DNA from 3 places in the Halioxenophilus sp. WMMB6 genome. Region 1 is predicted to be linked to each of the others. Evidence: predicted binding sites of a transcription regulator. Region 1 holds the regulator's gene; each other region holds the start of a gene.
What was found. Region 1 encodes LexA, which represses DNA repair genes until DNA is damaged. Its sites were predicted from a motif close to TACTGTATNNNNATACAGTA; they were not measured.
Positions count from the first base shown of each region.

Region 2: dinB (DNA polymerase IV) is a predicted target of LexA. The motif match lies at 3,213-3,232, and genes of this name have one in related genera.
Region 3: SBL51_RS20330 (YebG family protein) is a predicted target of LexA. The motif match lies at 1,579-1,598, and genes of this name have one in related genera.

Region 1 covers NZ_JAWMQR010000001.1:380,267-385,135, reverse strand. The annotation lists gene nagZ (beta-N-acetylhexosaminidase) at 1-607, opposite strand, end outside; gene lexA (transcriptional repressor LexA) at 1,078-1,689, shown strand; gene SBL51_RS01555 (hypothetical protein) at 1,689-2,144, shown strand; gene SBL51_RS01550 (DUF6586 family protein) at 2,747-3,277, opposite strand; gene topA (type I DNA topoisomerase) at 3,328-4,869, opposite strand, start outside.
Region 2 covers NZ_JAWMQR010000012.1:109,847-114,715, reverse strand. The annotation lists gene SBL51_RS21530 (thioredoxin family protein) at 1-991, opposite strand, end outside; gene SBL51_RS21525 (aldo/keto reductase) at 1,074-2,087, opposite strand; gene dinB (DNA polymerase IV) at 2,135-3,199, opposite strand; gene SBL51_RS21515 (hypothetical protein) at 3,454-4,098, shown strand; gene SBL51_RS21510 (hypothetical protein) at 4,199-4,813, shown strand; gene SBL51_RS21505 (sterol desaturase family protein) at 4,820-4,869, opposite strand, start outside.
Region 3 covers NZ_JAWMQR010000011.1:2,285-7,153, forward strand. The annotation lists gene rpsT (30S ribosomal protein S20) at 199-465, opposite strand; gene SBL51_RS20325 (hypothetical protein) at 564-980, opposite strand; gene SBL51_RS20330 (YebG family protein) at 1,224-1,562, opposite strand; gene murJ (murein biosynthesis integral membrane protein MurJ) at 1,754-3,340, shown strand; gene ribF (bifunctional riboflavin kinase/FAD synthetase) at 3,436-4,389, shown strand; gene ileS (isoleucine--tRNA ligase) at 4,469-4,869, shown strand, end outside.

The sequences.
Region 1 (4,869 bases):
CATCATCCCATAGCTCGGACAATGAGCGTTGGTCGACCGGCAGGTCGAAGTGGCTGTCGACATTAACCTTGCCATGTCCGGGGAAGTGCTTTCCTATTGCCCCCATACCAGTGCTGTTCATACCTTGTATAAACGCCTGGGCCAATTGAATCACCTGGTCAGCGCCAGCACCAAATGCACGGTCACCTATCGCCGGGCAAAAGTTATCGTCCATATCCAACACTGGAGCCAGGCTTAAATCAATGCCAGCCGAACGAACCTCGGCCGCCATAAGCCAACCAATCTCCTGGGCATCTGCCAATGCTTCGGACGGCGAGCTCTGATAGCGGTGGCCCAACCTAGCCATCGGCGGAAGACGAGAAAACCCGTCACGCAAACGCTGTACACGCCCCCCCTCCTGATCAACACAGATCAACAGATCGGGACGTAAAGTCTTCATCTCCCGGCACAGCTCGCGCACCTGCGCAAATGAAGCGATATTGCGGGCAAACAAAATAATACCGGCAACGGCGGGATGGCGAAGAATATCCCTATCCTCCTCTGTTAAATGGTGACCCTCGATATCAACGATGGCTGGGCCACTAGGCGTTTGCGGAACTACAGACATAGGCAAATCACACCGGTAGTACCGGCAAATTGAAAAGCCGAAACACTAAGACGCCAGGCCGATACTGTCAAGCATGACGCGCATTACCAATGGAAACAATTTCATAAGATTCAATGAGTTATAGAATCCACACGATATCTCAAACCACGCCACAGCCTATCTACTGCATACATGGAAGAACCACTTGGTCGCTGTAACAAAGTGAGGGACAGGTGACCTTAGAGGCTATAATTTACCACTTTACATTGCAACGACTTACAAAAAACTGGTTGTACATACAGTAAATGTGAGATATAAAGTACTGTATAAATATTCAGATCCGCGTGATTTACTCTGGTAATACCAGGCCTTTCACCGGAATGTGGGCAGCAGCAAGCTGCCCCATCAATTGTCGAATGGATGGTGAGCAAAGCGCAGATTCAACCTACTGCGAATTGCCCATCGCTACAATGCACCTGAAGAGTATGGTTATGGAAAAACTCACAGCCCGGCAACAGCAGATTCTGGATCTCATCAAGTCGCATCTTGAAGAGACTGGCTACCCCCCTACTCGCGCAGAAATTGCTGAGATATTGGGGTTTCGCTCCGCCAACGCCGCTGAAGAGCATCTGCGAGCACTCGCCAGAAAAGGGGTAATCGAGATGGTTCCCGGGGCCTCACGCGGGATTCGTATCCCAGAAATGGAACAGAGCGGGTTGCCAATCGTAGGCCTGGTTGCTGCCGGCTACCCCATACTCGCCCAAGAGAACATCGAAAACTTTCTGGATCTCTCCCCAAATACCTTCTCTCCCGCCGCAGATTATCTGTTGAAAGTTCGCGGCATGAGTATGAAAGATGTCGGAATCCTGGAAGGTGACCTGTTGGCTGTACACAAAACCAATCAGGTGCGTTCCGGGCAGATAATTGTCGCGCGCATCGGTGATGAAGTAACTGTAAAACGGTTGCGTCGTGGCAAAAATCGTAACCAAGTTGAGTTACTGCCAGAAAATGAAGAGTTCGAGCCTATTTATGTCGATCTGCGCGAGCAGGATTTCAGCATAGAAGGCCTTAGTGTTGGTGTTATTCGATTAGGAGTTTATTAATGGCTATTGCACTCCCGCTCTCACCCATCGCACGTCGACCTGCCCAGCAGGTTGAGCAAGCCCCAGCGTCACTGGATTACATTACCGAACTACTGGTTTCCCGTTATTGCCCGGATTATCTGCCGCTACTGTTACCCATGTTGAACTATCAATCCCGGGTTAGTGGCAACCGCTGGATTACCTGGATAAGCGCAACCCGGCCTGATCCAGAACTTTTTACCCAATTTGGTTTAAATAATTCATGCGTACGCTTTGTTTACACCAGCAGCAAACATGACCTCTACCAACTTACTCACCAGGCCCTCCAGGCAGGTAATAGCCACTGCGTAGTAGCCATTCAGGAAGCGGCAAATGCCACCAACAAGTTTAACCCAGAGCAACTGGCTGCGCTTAATGCGGCCGCTAAGCTGGGCGGCTCTTTGGGGTTGTTTGTTACCAGCCGAGATGAGTTCTAAACTGACCGCGACTTCCTGTGTAGCCACAAACTACCGGGAAAAGAGTGCCCTTGTCAAAACGCGCCATAGGCGTTGAGTGGCGTTGAAAACCAGAGCTATAAGCAAACCCTTGTTCAATAATGTAGGTGCACTATCGCTATTGTGGATTAACTGGCGACAGCCACAACACTAAAGCGGAAATCAGCTACATTGGGAACAGAGGAAGCAAGGAAGCAAAAGGAGCAGAAGGAGCAGAAGGAGCAGAAGGAGCAGAAGGAGCAGAAGATAATAGCTTACTGCTCTGTACAAAGCGGTCTTTCGGATGTTGCTTCATTGTTGTAGTAGCTTGATCTGCAATATAGCTTAATTTATTTGCCTCGGGCGCACTCGGTATCAGTAGCGTAGCGCCTACCTACCATACAGCAGGCTTGAAAGGCCCACTTTTCCTGTTGAACGCAAAACCAATAGACAAAAGTACCCTTAAACCTAAAGCACCGATTAACCAAAGGCACCGATTAACCAAAGGCACCGATTAACCAAAGGCACCGATTAACCAAAATTGCTTGTTAATCAGAAACACCAATAAGTCACGAGCGAATAGCTCTTTTTACCATTCTAAGATTTTAGTATTCCTGAGTGGTGGATCGTTGATGATTTATGAATTCATCGCATTCCGACCATAACCACTTACATTGCGGCAAAGAGAGAGTAATTGTCTCGCTGCTGTCGATGACAACTCCATCTGTCTGAATCAGATTAATACTCCCACTATCCTCAGCAAATTTTCCGTCGACCTCCAATCTAGCGGGCTTGGTTACCAAAGTCTTATTTAGTGTCAGTAATTGATTCAGCCAGTGATCTTTCTGCCGGCTTAACTGTATCAATACTTTCAGCTCTGGCAACCATACATTGTTGGCATCGAGCATCGTTAACTGAGCGATAGTAACGGGTAGGTTTTGCCACTCGGCGTATCCCATTGACTTGGCGGCCTGCTGCAGTTCAATTAGGTGGCTTTGAATAACCGCCTGCAACTGCAGACAGCAACTAGCCAGGAGCGTCAAACGCTCAACACCCGCCACGCTCTCTGCCAACACCAGTAGTGTCTTAGAAAACTGAAGTTTCTGACTAACTGTCCGCCGGCTACGCTCTAACATACAAAACAAAGGACTCCATTAGCCTAGCTGTGGGAGCCAAAAGCCCTCACCTACCCGCTCTTGGACTTTTTAACGGGAGGCTTGGTTACCGCCCATTTACCGCCCTCGTAGAAGGCTTTCCAACCGGTAGCCTTACCATCAATTTCAGTTTGGACGTACTGCTCTTTGGTTTTACGGCTAAAACGAACTAACACACGGTTGCCATCGTCATCTTTGACGGGCGCCTTTAACAGAAAATGATATTTAGGATCAATTTCATCTTTATGGGGTATCAGCTCATCAATATAAGGTGCTCGGGTTTCCCGATTTTTGGGGAATTGACTGGCAGCCAGGAAAAGTCCGGATGCGCCATCACGCAGCACATACACATCGTCCACCTTTTCACAGGCCAATTCTGGCATTGGTACCGGGTCCATCTTCGGTGGAGCCGCTTCACCACTTTTCAACAATTTACGCGTGTTACTACAAGCGTCGTTAGTACAACCAAAATATTTGCCAAAGCGGCCCGTCTTCAGTTGCATCTCCTGGCCGCATTTATCACACTCGATGGTAGGACCATCATAGCCTTTGATCTTAAATTTGCCCTCTTCCACCTCGTACCCGGAACAATCTGGGTTGCGACCACAAATATGGATCTTATGGGTTTCGTCCATAAGGTAACTATCCATCGCGGTATTACAGATGGGACAACGACGCTTGGAGCGTAGCAACCTGGATTCCGCTTCATCGTCAGCATCCACGTCAACGGCTTCATCGCCTGAAATCAAGTTTTTAGTGGATTTGCATCGCTCCTTAGGCGGCAGCGCATAGCCAGAACAGCCCAGGAAGACGCCGGTACTGGCCGTTCGAATCTGCATCGGGCGACCACAGGTTTCACAGGGGATATCGGTATTGGTGGGGCTATTGGCACGCATACCGTGCTCGGAGTCCTGAGCTTCAGACAATCGATCTGAAAAATCGTCGTAAAACTCGTCCAGTACCTGGGACCAGCCCAATTTGCCGTCGGCCACCTGATCGAGAGACTCCTCCATCTTGGCCGTAAAGCCATAGTCCATCAGATCATTGAAACTCTCCTGCAGCCGCTCAGTGACAATGTCACCCATTTTTTCAGCGTAGAAACGTCGGTTCTCCAAGCGGACATAGCCGCGCTCCTGAATGGTCGAGATGATCGCAGCATAGGTTGAAGGACGGCCAATACCCCGTTTTTCAAGCTCCTTCACCAGGCTCGCTTCACTGTAGCGCGCGGGGGGTTTGGTAAAGTGCTGGGCGGGATCTAAAGCTTTGAGTGATAACACATCACCCACCTTCACCTCTGGCAACACCTGGTCTTCCTCTTTCTTAGAGACCATCGGCAGCACTTTCAGGAAGCCATCAAAGCGGATTACCCGGCCACGGGTGCGCAATTCATAGCCTTCAGTTTCAATCACCACGTTGGTACTGGTGAACTCGGCGGGGGGCATCTGGCAGGCCACAAACTGCTGCCAGATCAAGGTATAGAGGCGCTCTGCGTCACGCTCCATGCCCGACAGTTGCGTTGGTTTGATGGTTACATCTGACGGGCGAATCGCTTCGTGCGCCTCTTGAGCGCCGGC
Region 2 (4,869 bases), on a different contig from region 1:
CGATAGCGGGGTCGTGACGAAATGGCCGCAACGCCATCTGCCACAGATCAACCAGCCGCTCGCGTTCCGCACCCGGTTCGGTAACTAGCGTCACCAGCTCTTCCGACCAGTAGGAGAAGAGATCGAGATTGTTGCGCACCTCGCCCGTATCGGCCAGTAACCCACTCAGCTGCTGATAGGCCAACGCCCGCTCCTCAGCCGACAGTGATTGCTCCTCCATATAACGAAAGATCAATGCGGTGAGCTGCAGGCGATGGCCAGCCATAGTGTTACCGGCCTGCAGGGCACTGGCCGCCAGCTGCGCCAGCTCAGCACTGGTAATGTCATCCTGCAGGTGCAGATTCTCCTGCCACCAGGAGTAGTAAGCGATCTGGTTGTAGTCGGCGGCACGCAAGCGCTCGGGCTCTGACAGCGCCCAGACAATCAGCGACTCTATCGAACGCAGATTGGCCAGGCTGCTGCCCAACACCTCGGTGTAGCGCGCCAGATTGATACCGCCGGGAATACGGGTCACCTCTTCACCGGCCGGGTTAAAAACAATCATGGTCGGGTAGCCGCGCACCCCAAAGCGCTCCCCCCAGGTTTGCGCCGATTCGGTGTCGCCATCCAGGTAGACAGGCACAAACAGTTTACTGAGGGCAATAAATTCCGGGCTGATGAACACCGTCTGTTTGATCTCTTCACAGGGCGGGCACCAGACCGCACCCCAGTAGAGAAAGAGTGGTTTGTTGGCGGCCTTGGCCTCGGCAAAGGCCGCCTTGGTACTGCCTGGGTACCAGGCAATGGCCTGCGTGCTGCTGGGATGCTCCTGGCCCGCCATGCTCTCTGCCTGGGTAGCCGCAGCTACTCCGCCCGCCAGCCAACAGCACAGGACAAACACAATAACCGCCACCCGGGCGCAGCGCCCCTTTTGGCAGCCTGCCTGGGGAGAAAGAAGCCGGGCCACGAATGGCGGAGAGAGTGAAGGTGAAACGGTATCAATCAATGGCATAGCTCGAGCCAGAATTTGTGGGCAGAAAAATTAGGTGGCAGGCGTCAGTGCGGGCAAGCCACGCCGACGTCTGGGCCGGGAGTTAACCCATGGGGTACATAATCTCCTGGCTGACGGCATCGATCTTGGCCAGGGTCTCAGCGCTTAGCGTTACCTCGGCGGCGGCGAGAATAGCGTCCATCTGGTCAACATGGGTGGCACCGACAATGGTCGAGGCCACAAAGTCGTGCTGCTTGCTCCAGGCCACGGCCAGGGTCACCGGCGACAGCTCGATCTCTTCGGCAATGGCCATAAAACGGGCCGTGGACGCCAGGGATTTCTCATTCACAAAGCGCTGCGCCATGGCCTGCTGCCGGGGGCCGTTGCTCAGGTACTCGAAAAACCGCCCCTTGCCTTCGCTAACGTTGTTGTACTTACCACTCAACACACCGCCGGCAATGGGGGAGTAGGGAATCAAACTCACCTGCTCCTGCCGGCACACCTGGGCCAGTGCGTCTTCAAAACGGCGGTTGTTGAGGCTGAAATTATTTTGGATGGTCTCGTAGCGCACCAGGCCGTGCAGCTCCGACTGCCCCAGGCTTTTGGTCAAGCCCCAGGCGGTCTCGTTGGAGCAGCCGACAATGCGCACCTTGCCATCGCGCACCAGGTCATCCAGGGCCCGTAGAGTCTCTTCATAGGGCATGACGCCGTCCGGCCAGTGGGTTTGGTAGAGGTCGATATAGTCGGTACGCAGCCGCGTTAAGCTGCCCTCAATGGCGCGCATGATATGGTGACGATCAAGGGCGGTTTTACCACCGCGCAGAGGTGGTTTAATCCAGGCGTGTCCCGGGCCGGCCACCTTGGAGGCGAGGATAATCGCATCGCGGTTTTTACCCTTCAGCCACTTACCGACGATCTCTTCGGTGCGGCCTATCCACTTGGCGGCCGGCGGTACCGGGTACATCTCGGCGGTGTCGTAAAAATCGATACCGGCGTCGAAGGCTTTGTCGAGTATCGCCTGTGAGGCTCGTTCGTCGGCCTGGCTGCCAAAGGTCATGGTGCCCATGCAGATGTCGGAAACGACGATGCCGCTGTTGCCGAGACGGCGCTGTTGCATAACTCCCCCATTCATTTCATCGATTGATTGTTGTCGGCCGGTGGTGGTCAGTTGAGCGCAAACAGCTCCAGCTGCGGTGCCTGTTCGGTGTCAGCGGCGTCGAAGCGGACACCAATGCCCAGCAGCCGCACCGGCTTGGTTTTACGCTGCAGGGCCTGTTGCATCAACTCGTTGTAGTCGCTCAGGCAGGCCTGGGTACCTACCCGCTCCAGCGTGGTGGCGGTGAAATCGGCGAACTTCACCTTTACAAAGGCTTTTGCTACCTGGTACTCCGCCGGCAAATGGGCCAACCGGCCGCTAAGCTCGGCAAATAGCGCCGGCAACTGCGCCAGGCAAGTGAGGCTGTTGGGCAGATCCTGGGCGTAGGTATGCTCCACACTCAACGACTTGCGCCGGCAGCTGGTTTTCACTTCGCGCTCATCAATACCCCGGGCCAGTTTATACAGGTTGTCGCCGAAAGAGCCAAACAGATTGGTCAGCTCCGCCACCGAGTAGGGTCGCAGATCGGCGCAGGTGTGGATGCCCAGGCTCTCGAGTTTGGCGGCGGTCACCTTGCCAACACCGTGAATTTTGGCCACCGGCAGCTGCAGCACAAACGCCTCCACCTGCGCCGGCGGAACCACAAACAGGCCATCCGGTTTGCGCCAATCGCTGGCGATTTTGGCCAGGAACTTGGAGTTGGAGACCCCCGCCGAAACGGTAATATCCAGCTCCTTACGCACGCGGGCGCGGATCTCTTCGGCGATTTTGGTGGCACTGCCGTGGTTGTGGCTGACCGCGGTAACGTCGAGATAGGCTTCATCCAGGGAGAGGGGTTCGACCAGGTCGGTGTAGCTGTTAAAGATAGAGCGCATCACCTGAGAGGCCTCTTTGTACTTGGCCATATTACCCGGCACGATAATCAATTCTGGGCACAACTTGCGCGCCTGGGCCGAAGGCATGGCGGAACGCACACCAAAACGCCGCGCATCGTAGTTGCAGGTAGAGATGACTCCGCGGCGGTCGGCGCTGCCACCCACCGCCAACGGCCGATTGCGCAGATGGGGGTTATCACGCATCTCAATAGCCGCGAAAAAGCAGTCGGCATCACAGTGAATAATCTTGCGACTCATGCCGCCCCCAAAGAACTGATTAAATGTACAGTATTATAAGCCACCAACTCTGACTCGCAAGCGGCTAATAAAGCTCACCACCTGGCAATGCGCCCCACCCCGCCCGAAGATCGGCACAATCCCAGACCACCCTGGTCAAAGCAGCACCTTTTTAACGGAAAAGCATCGCCAATGTGGTAGAGTCGCCCGATTTTACCGACCGTCATAATAATCAACGCCCAGCCAGGCCCCAGCGCCACGCTAAGGATATGACCATGACCCGATTTCAGGCCAATAGGCTATTTGCACTGCCCAAGCTTGTCACCGCCCTCACCAGCCTACTGCTGGGCCTGCTCGCCAGCCAGAGCGTTCTGGCGCTGGATGAGGCCACCATCAAAAAGTTTATCGCCTGCGGCCCCGCCATCCAGGTACTGGACGAGCAGCTGAGCGATCACGACTGGAACAGCCTAATGCCGGAGGAGTCCACCGAACCGGCCTATATCATTGAGCAGTTTTCCCACGCCAACTACAAACCATTCACCCTGGGTCTGCAGGCCCTGGCCGAGCGCTTTCCCGGTGAATACAGCCGCTTTGAAAAGGTGGTCTCTGGCGAGGGTTACCCCTCCGCCGTCGCCTGGGGTAGCGATGCCGATGCCATTATGCACGTGCTGATGGCTGAATCGATTCTGCAGCAGCAGCCGGAATTTGAGGCCTCCAAGGCGATTATCGCCACCCTGCCACCGGATACGCTCCCGGAATCGGCCAAGCAGCAGATGCAGATGATGGAGGTGATGATCACCGCCGCCAAGAAGGTACCGGCTGCGGATATTGAGCTGATTCGCCAATACAAACCACAGCTGTCGGCCTTTTTCGATAAAGAGGGGGCAGATTCCGCTGACGAGACAGACGCCGCGGAGTAACACCAACGTTAAAGCCTGCCGAGTAAGCGCAGGCTGAGCCCACTAGCCAAACACAATGTCCCGTATTGAAACCGTAAAGCTAGCGTCAGTTGCAACGCAGGTGGCAGACAGTAAAGATCCGGTCGCACAACGGCTCTCCTGGCAACCGTTGCGACCGGGTGGTGCCAATTTCAAAACCCGCCAATTAATCTCTGAACTCGACACCATCACCCTTAAGCCCAGTCTGCTCGCCCGGTTTTTGGCCTGGTGTTTTCTACTGCCGGGGCTATTTGTTCTACTCGCCATCGCGCCGGAACTGATCATTAAAGGCCAGTGGTTTAAGGGGCTGTTTCTGCTGCTGTGGGGCCTGCTCTTTGGCGCCGCCGGCGCCATTCAGCTCTTGCTGGCCAAGCGCTTCACCATTGATCGCGCCCGTGGCGTCTACTTTTTTGGTAAATGCTTTCAAGAGGAAGAGCAACTGCCACGCTCTCGTCAGGGCCGGTTAAACGAGATCTACGCCGTGCAGATTATTCGTGAGCGCGTGCGGGCCCGCTCCCGCAAGTACGGCCCGCACAGCTTTTGGAGTTATGAACTCAACTTGGTATTCGCCGATGGCGAACGGGTGAATATTCTTGACCACGGCAAGGAGCCAGCGGTTGATGCCGCCGCCCGGGCCATCGCCAACGCCCTGGCCATTCCCGCCTGGAAGGCAGGCTACCAGGACACTGAACGATAGCCGCCTCTAGGCCGCATGCTCAATTAACTGCGCCCCGGGTTGCGCCTCTTTGTTGA
Region 3 (4,869 bases), on a different contig from region 1:
AGTTTGAATTGGTTATTCAGAGTGTTTTCGCTGGTACGAGGGTTATTAAACGAGGGTATTCGGGCGGTGAGCAGGCGGGTTTAGGGGGAATGCAGGATAGATTGTGGCAAATTGTGGCGGCTATTTATTGCAGGCATAAAAAAACCGCGTGGATACGCGGTTTTTTTATGCCTGATGTGTGTCTAGCACACGCTCGGCTTAAGCAGCTAGCGCTTTAACCTGGGCATTCAAGCGGCTCTTGTGGCGAGCGGCTTTGTTTTTATGAATGATGCCTTTGTCGGCGATACGATCAATGACAGGCACTGCCGCAGCATAGGCTGTTTTGGCTGCTTCGACGTCACCGGCGGCAATGGCTGCATTCACTTTTTTGATGTAAGTACGGACCATTGAGCGCAGGCTGGCGTTGTGTTTGCGTGCCTGGTCGTTTTGACGTGCGCGCTTTTTCGCTTGAGGTGAATTTGCCACCGTGTTGCTCCTTCGTATGGGCTCTAGGTTTAGGGACGCGGTATTATCCGTTTTTTTCTACCTAAGTCAAGGATTCTGGAGCTTTATTGTTGAGCGCCTTAGCGGGTCCCGAAGGGTGACGGCGGTCTCCTGGCTGTTGCTTGTGGGGATATGTGCTTGCGCGGCTGCGAGCGGGCTTGCTCCAGCTTCTCGGCCAAGCCACTGGGGTAGGTGCTTGGCACAAGTTCGCCGGCGAGCTGCGCTTCTCCCTCGCCAGAGTGCTCAAAGCTGAGGGCATTTTGAGGTGTTTCCAGCTCCATCCGGCTAATTCCGCCAATCGACTCAATTGCTAGCACCAGCCGCTTGGCGTAGGTCTGGTCGAGGCCTTGTTTGATGACATTAACCCGCCCTGAGAAGAGCGCGCGCAGTTGTTTACCGTTGCGTACACCAAATCGGTCGGCAAAAGCGAGCATCACGCTGTCCTTCTGCTTGCCGGGTAGGGTCTCTCCCCAGAATACAACTCGATAGGTACTCATCGGTATTTGGTGGCCAGTAGTGTCTGTAAGGGAAGTTGTGCGGTTAAGTGATTTTATATCTCACTATTCTATTAATGTATAAGGAAATCACATTTTCGATATTTTTATTACAAGAAGCTGTAGGTTATATGCCTGCTGATGCCGCAGTTGGTGTGGAATATGGCGTATGAAGGTGCAGGAGGGGGTGCAACGGTAGCGGCCGTTGCACCAAGGAGGAGGGAGGTGGGAGCCTGAGGTGGAGGGTTAGCTGTTGGCAGCAGCTTTGATATTTTCAACCATGGCGGTTGAGTCTGGTTGGGTTGGATTGTCGACTTTGCTTGCTGCTGGCTGTGCAGCAGCCTCACTCTCTTCCAGCAGCAGGTTGGGTTTGCCTTTACAGGCTCTGGCTAAGACCTCCCGTCGCTGTGCCAGAATCAATCCTATGGTCTCTCCGTGCTCTTCATTCAGGCTGGGGATCTCCTGTTCGAGCAACTGTGTGATGTTGGCAGCCAGTTCCAGCATGCTGTCGTGTTCGTCGGCGTCTTTTTTGTTTTCAAACATTGCTCCGTCTCTGTCGCATTTCCAAACTGCTATAACAGCCATGGTGGTCTCCTGTTGATACTGTATGGGTGTACAGTATTTTAGTTTTTCGCCCGGGTCAAGCGTAGGTTTGCCACTTATTTCGATTGTGGGGTAGTTGTGAAAAGTAGTGGCACAGGTTACTTTGCGCAGCCGAAAGGGTTTGACCAGGTAAGTGGCTGGAATTAGTTGTATGGCGATATCCACAAAAGGAGATGGTTTTGTCCAGTGCCGAGGTAACTAGGCCTGCCGCGGGTGGGGGGCTGTTGCGCTCCAGTTCCCTGGTTGGGCTGATGACATTCCTCTCCCGTATTTTGGGTTTGGTGCGCGATGTCTGTTTTGCCCGCTATCTGGGGGCTGAAGCAGGAGCGGATGCCTTTTATGTTGCGTTCAAGATCCCCAACTTCTTTCGACGACTCTTTGCTGAGGGGGCATTTGCCCAGGCGTTTGTACCGGTACTAAGTGAGTATCGCGCTAACGGGTCCCAGGCGGCTGTTAAAGCCCTGCTCGACAACATCGCCGGTGTCCTTGGTCTTAGCCTGCTCATTTTTACCGGTGTTGCCGTTGTCTTCTCTCCGGTGGTGGCCACCATTTTTGCCCCGGGTTTTTTGGCTGATGACGCGAAGTTTGCCTTGGCGAGTGAGCTGCTGCGCATCACCTTCCCCTATCTGTTGTTGATTTCGCTCACCGGCTTTGCCGGTGGGATATTGAATAGCTACGATCGATTTGCAGTGCCGGCACTGACGCCCGTTTGGTTGAATGTGGTGCTTATTACGGCGGCGGTGGTGGTTGCCCCGGGGATGGAACAGCCCGCCTTTGCCTTGGCCTGGGGCGTGTTGGTTGCCGGTTGTGTCCAGCTCTGCTTTCAGTTGCCTTTCCTGGCGCGGCTGCAACTGCTGCCCCACCCCAAGCTCAATTGGCATCATCCGGGGGTGATGCAGGTGCTGAAGTTGATGGTGCCGGCAATATTTGGTGTCTCGGTCGGCCAAATTAACCTGCTGCTTGATACAGTGCTGGCCTCGCTGCTGCCTACCGGAAGCGTCTCCTGGTTGTACTACAGCGACCGGTTATCTGAGCTGCCGCTGGGGGTATTTGCGGTAGCGATTGGTACTGTCATCCTGCCGAAGCTCTCCCGCCTACACGCCGAACAGTCGGCCCAGCACTTCAATGCCATGCTCGATTGGGCCTTGCGGCTGATTGTTCTGATCGCGACGCCGGCCGCTGTTGCCTTGATGGTACTGGCCGAACCGATTCTTACCTGTCTGTTTCTCTACGGCAAAACGACCCCGCTGGATGTCACCATGGCCAGTTTCAGCCTGCGGGGTTACGCACTGGGGCTGATCGCATTCATGTTAATCAAGGTGTTGGCGCCCGGTTTTTACGCCCGGCAGGATATGAAAACACCGGTAAAAATTGGTGTTATCGCCATGATTGCCAATATGGTGTTGAATGTGGCCTTTGTGGTTCCGCTCTACTGGTGGTTTAACCTGGGGCATATGGGCTTGGCGTTGGCGACGGCTGGCTCCGCTTTTCTCAATGCCGGCCTGTTACTGCGCTCGCTGAGAAAGTCCGAGGTGTATAAGCCACTACCTGGCTGGTGGCGGGTGCTGGTGCAACAGCTGCTGGCCAATGGCTTGATGGTGGCTGTGCTGCTGGGGGCTACCCATTGGCTTGGGGATTTAGCCCCTCTGCCAAGCTATCTGCGGGCTGCCGCGTTGTTGTGTCTGTGCGTGTCTGGGCTGCTGGCCTACCTACTGGGGCTATTCCTGGCCGGGTTCAGGCTAAAGGCGCTTAGAGCTTAGCTGCTGCCGGGCCAAAGAGGGAAGTAAATGGCACACACTGGCACCGGCTTGCGCTATAATCGCCGAATTTTAGAATCCGGAATGACATAGACAGAATGGCCCCCCAATCCCCCCGCGAGTTGGTCTGTGGACTACACAACATCAAAGCCCGGCACCGCGGCTGCGTGCTCACCGTGGGCTCATTTGATGGCGTTCACCTGGGCCACCAGCAGGTGCTGCGCCAGGTGCGGGAACGGGCAGCAGCACTGGGGTTGCCGTCGGCGGTGATGATCTTTGAGCCTCAGCCGCTGGAGTTTCTGGCGCCTGAGAAAGCCCCGGCACGGTTGATGCGCTTTCGCGAGAAGGTGCAGGCGCTGTTTGAGGCAGAGGTCGATCGCGTCTTTTGTCTGAGATTCGATGCCAAGCTGTCGAGCTACGACGCCAAGGCCTTCACCAAGGAGATACTGGTCGATCGGCTTGGGGTGAAGCACCTGATTGTGGGCGACGATTTTCGCTTCGGCCACGATCGCTGTGGCGACTTCAACCTGCTCAGCGAGTATGGCGAGATCTACGGCTTCACCGTCAGTGATACCTCAACCTATGTTCAGGACGGCGAGCGCATCAGCAGTACCCGCATACGAGAGGCTTTGGCAGAGGGCAATATCGAACTGGCGGCTCAACTGCTGGGTAAGCCTTACCTCATCACCGGCCACGTGGTATACGGCAAACAGCTGGGGCGGCAGCTGGGGCTGCCTACTGCCAATATAGAGCTGCACCGCTTTCGTTCACCATTGAGCGGCGTGTTTGCGGTTCGGGCCAAGCTGGGCGACTCCGATTGGTTACACGGCGCCGCCAATATCGGCTTTCGGCCGACGATAAAAGGCGGTGATAAGGTGATTCTGGAGGTTCATCTACTGGATTTTAACCAGATGATTTACGGCCAGATTTTGAAAGTCGAATTCTGCCACAAGTTGCGCGAAGAGCAGCGCTTCGACTCCTTGGAGGATCTGCGTGAGCAGATTCTGGCGGATATCGAACAGGCGCGCAGCTATTTTTCAGTGAATCCATAATTAACGGCACTACGGTTAGTGCCATCTGTTTTTTGTAATGGGGATGTCGGTGGAGAGCGCCGATACACAATAGAGTTTTATGACAGATTACAAAGCCACACTTAACCTACCGAATACCACCTTCGCGATGAAGGCCAACCTGGCTCAACGGGAGCCCGGTTTTGTAAAACAATGGCAGCAGGATAAGTTGTACGAACAGATTCGTCAGGCCCGTGCCGGCCGCCCACAATTCATTCTGCACGATGGCCCCCCCTACGCTAATGGCGATATTCACCTGGGCCACGCGGTCAATAAAATCCTGAAAGATATCATCGTTAAATCGAGAACCTTGTCTGGCTTTGATGCCCCCTATGTGCCGGGTTGGGACTGCCATGGTCTGCCGATTGAACACCGTGTGGAAAAGAAAATCGGTAAAGCCGGCACCAAGGTCGATTTCAAAACCTTTCGGCAAAAGTGCCGAGAGTACGCCGCCAAGCAGGT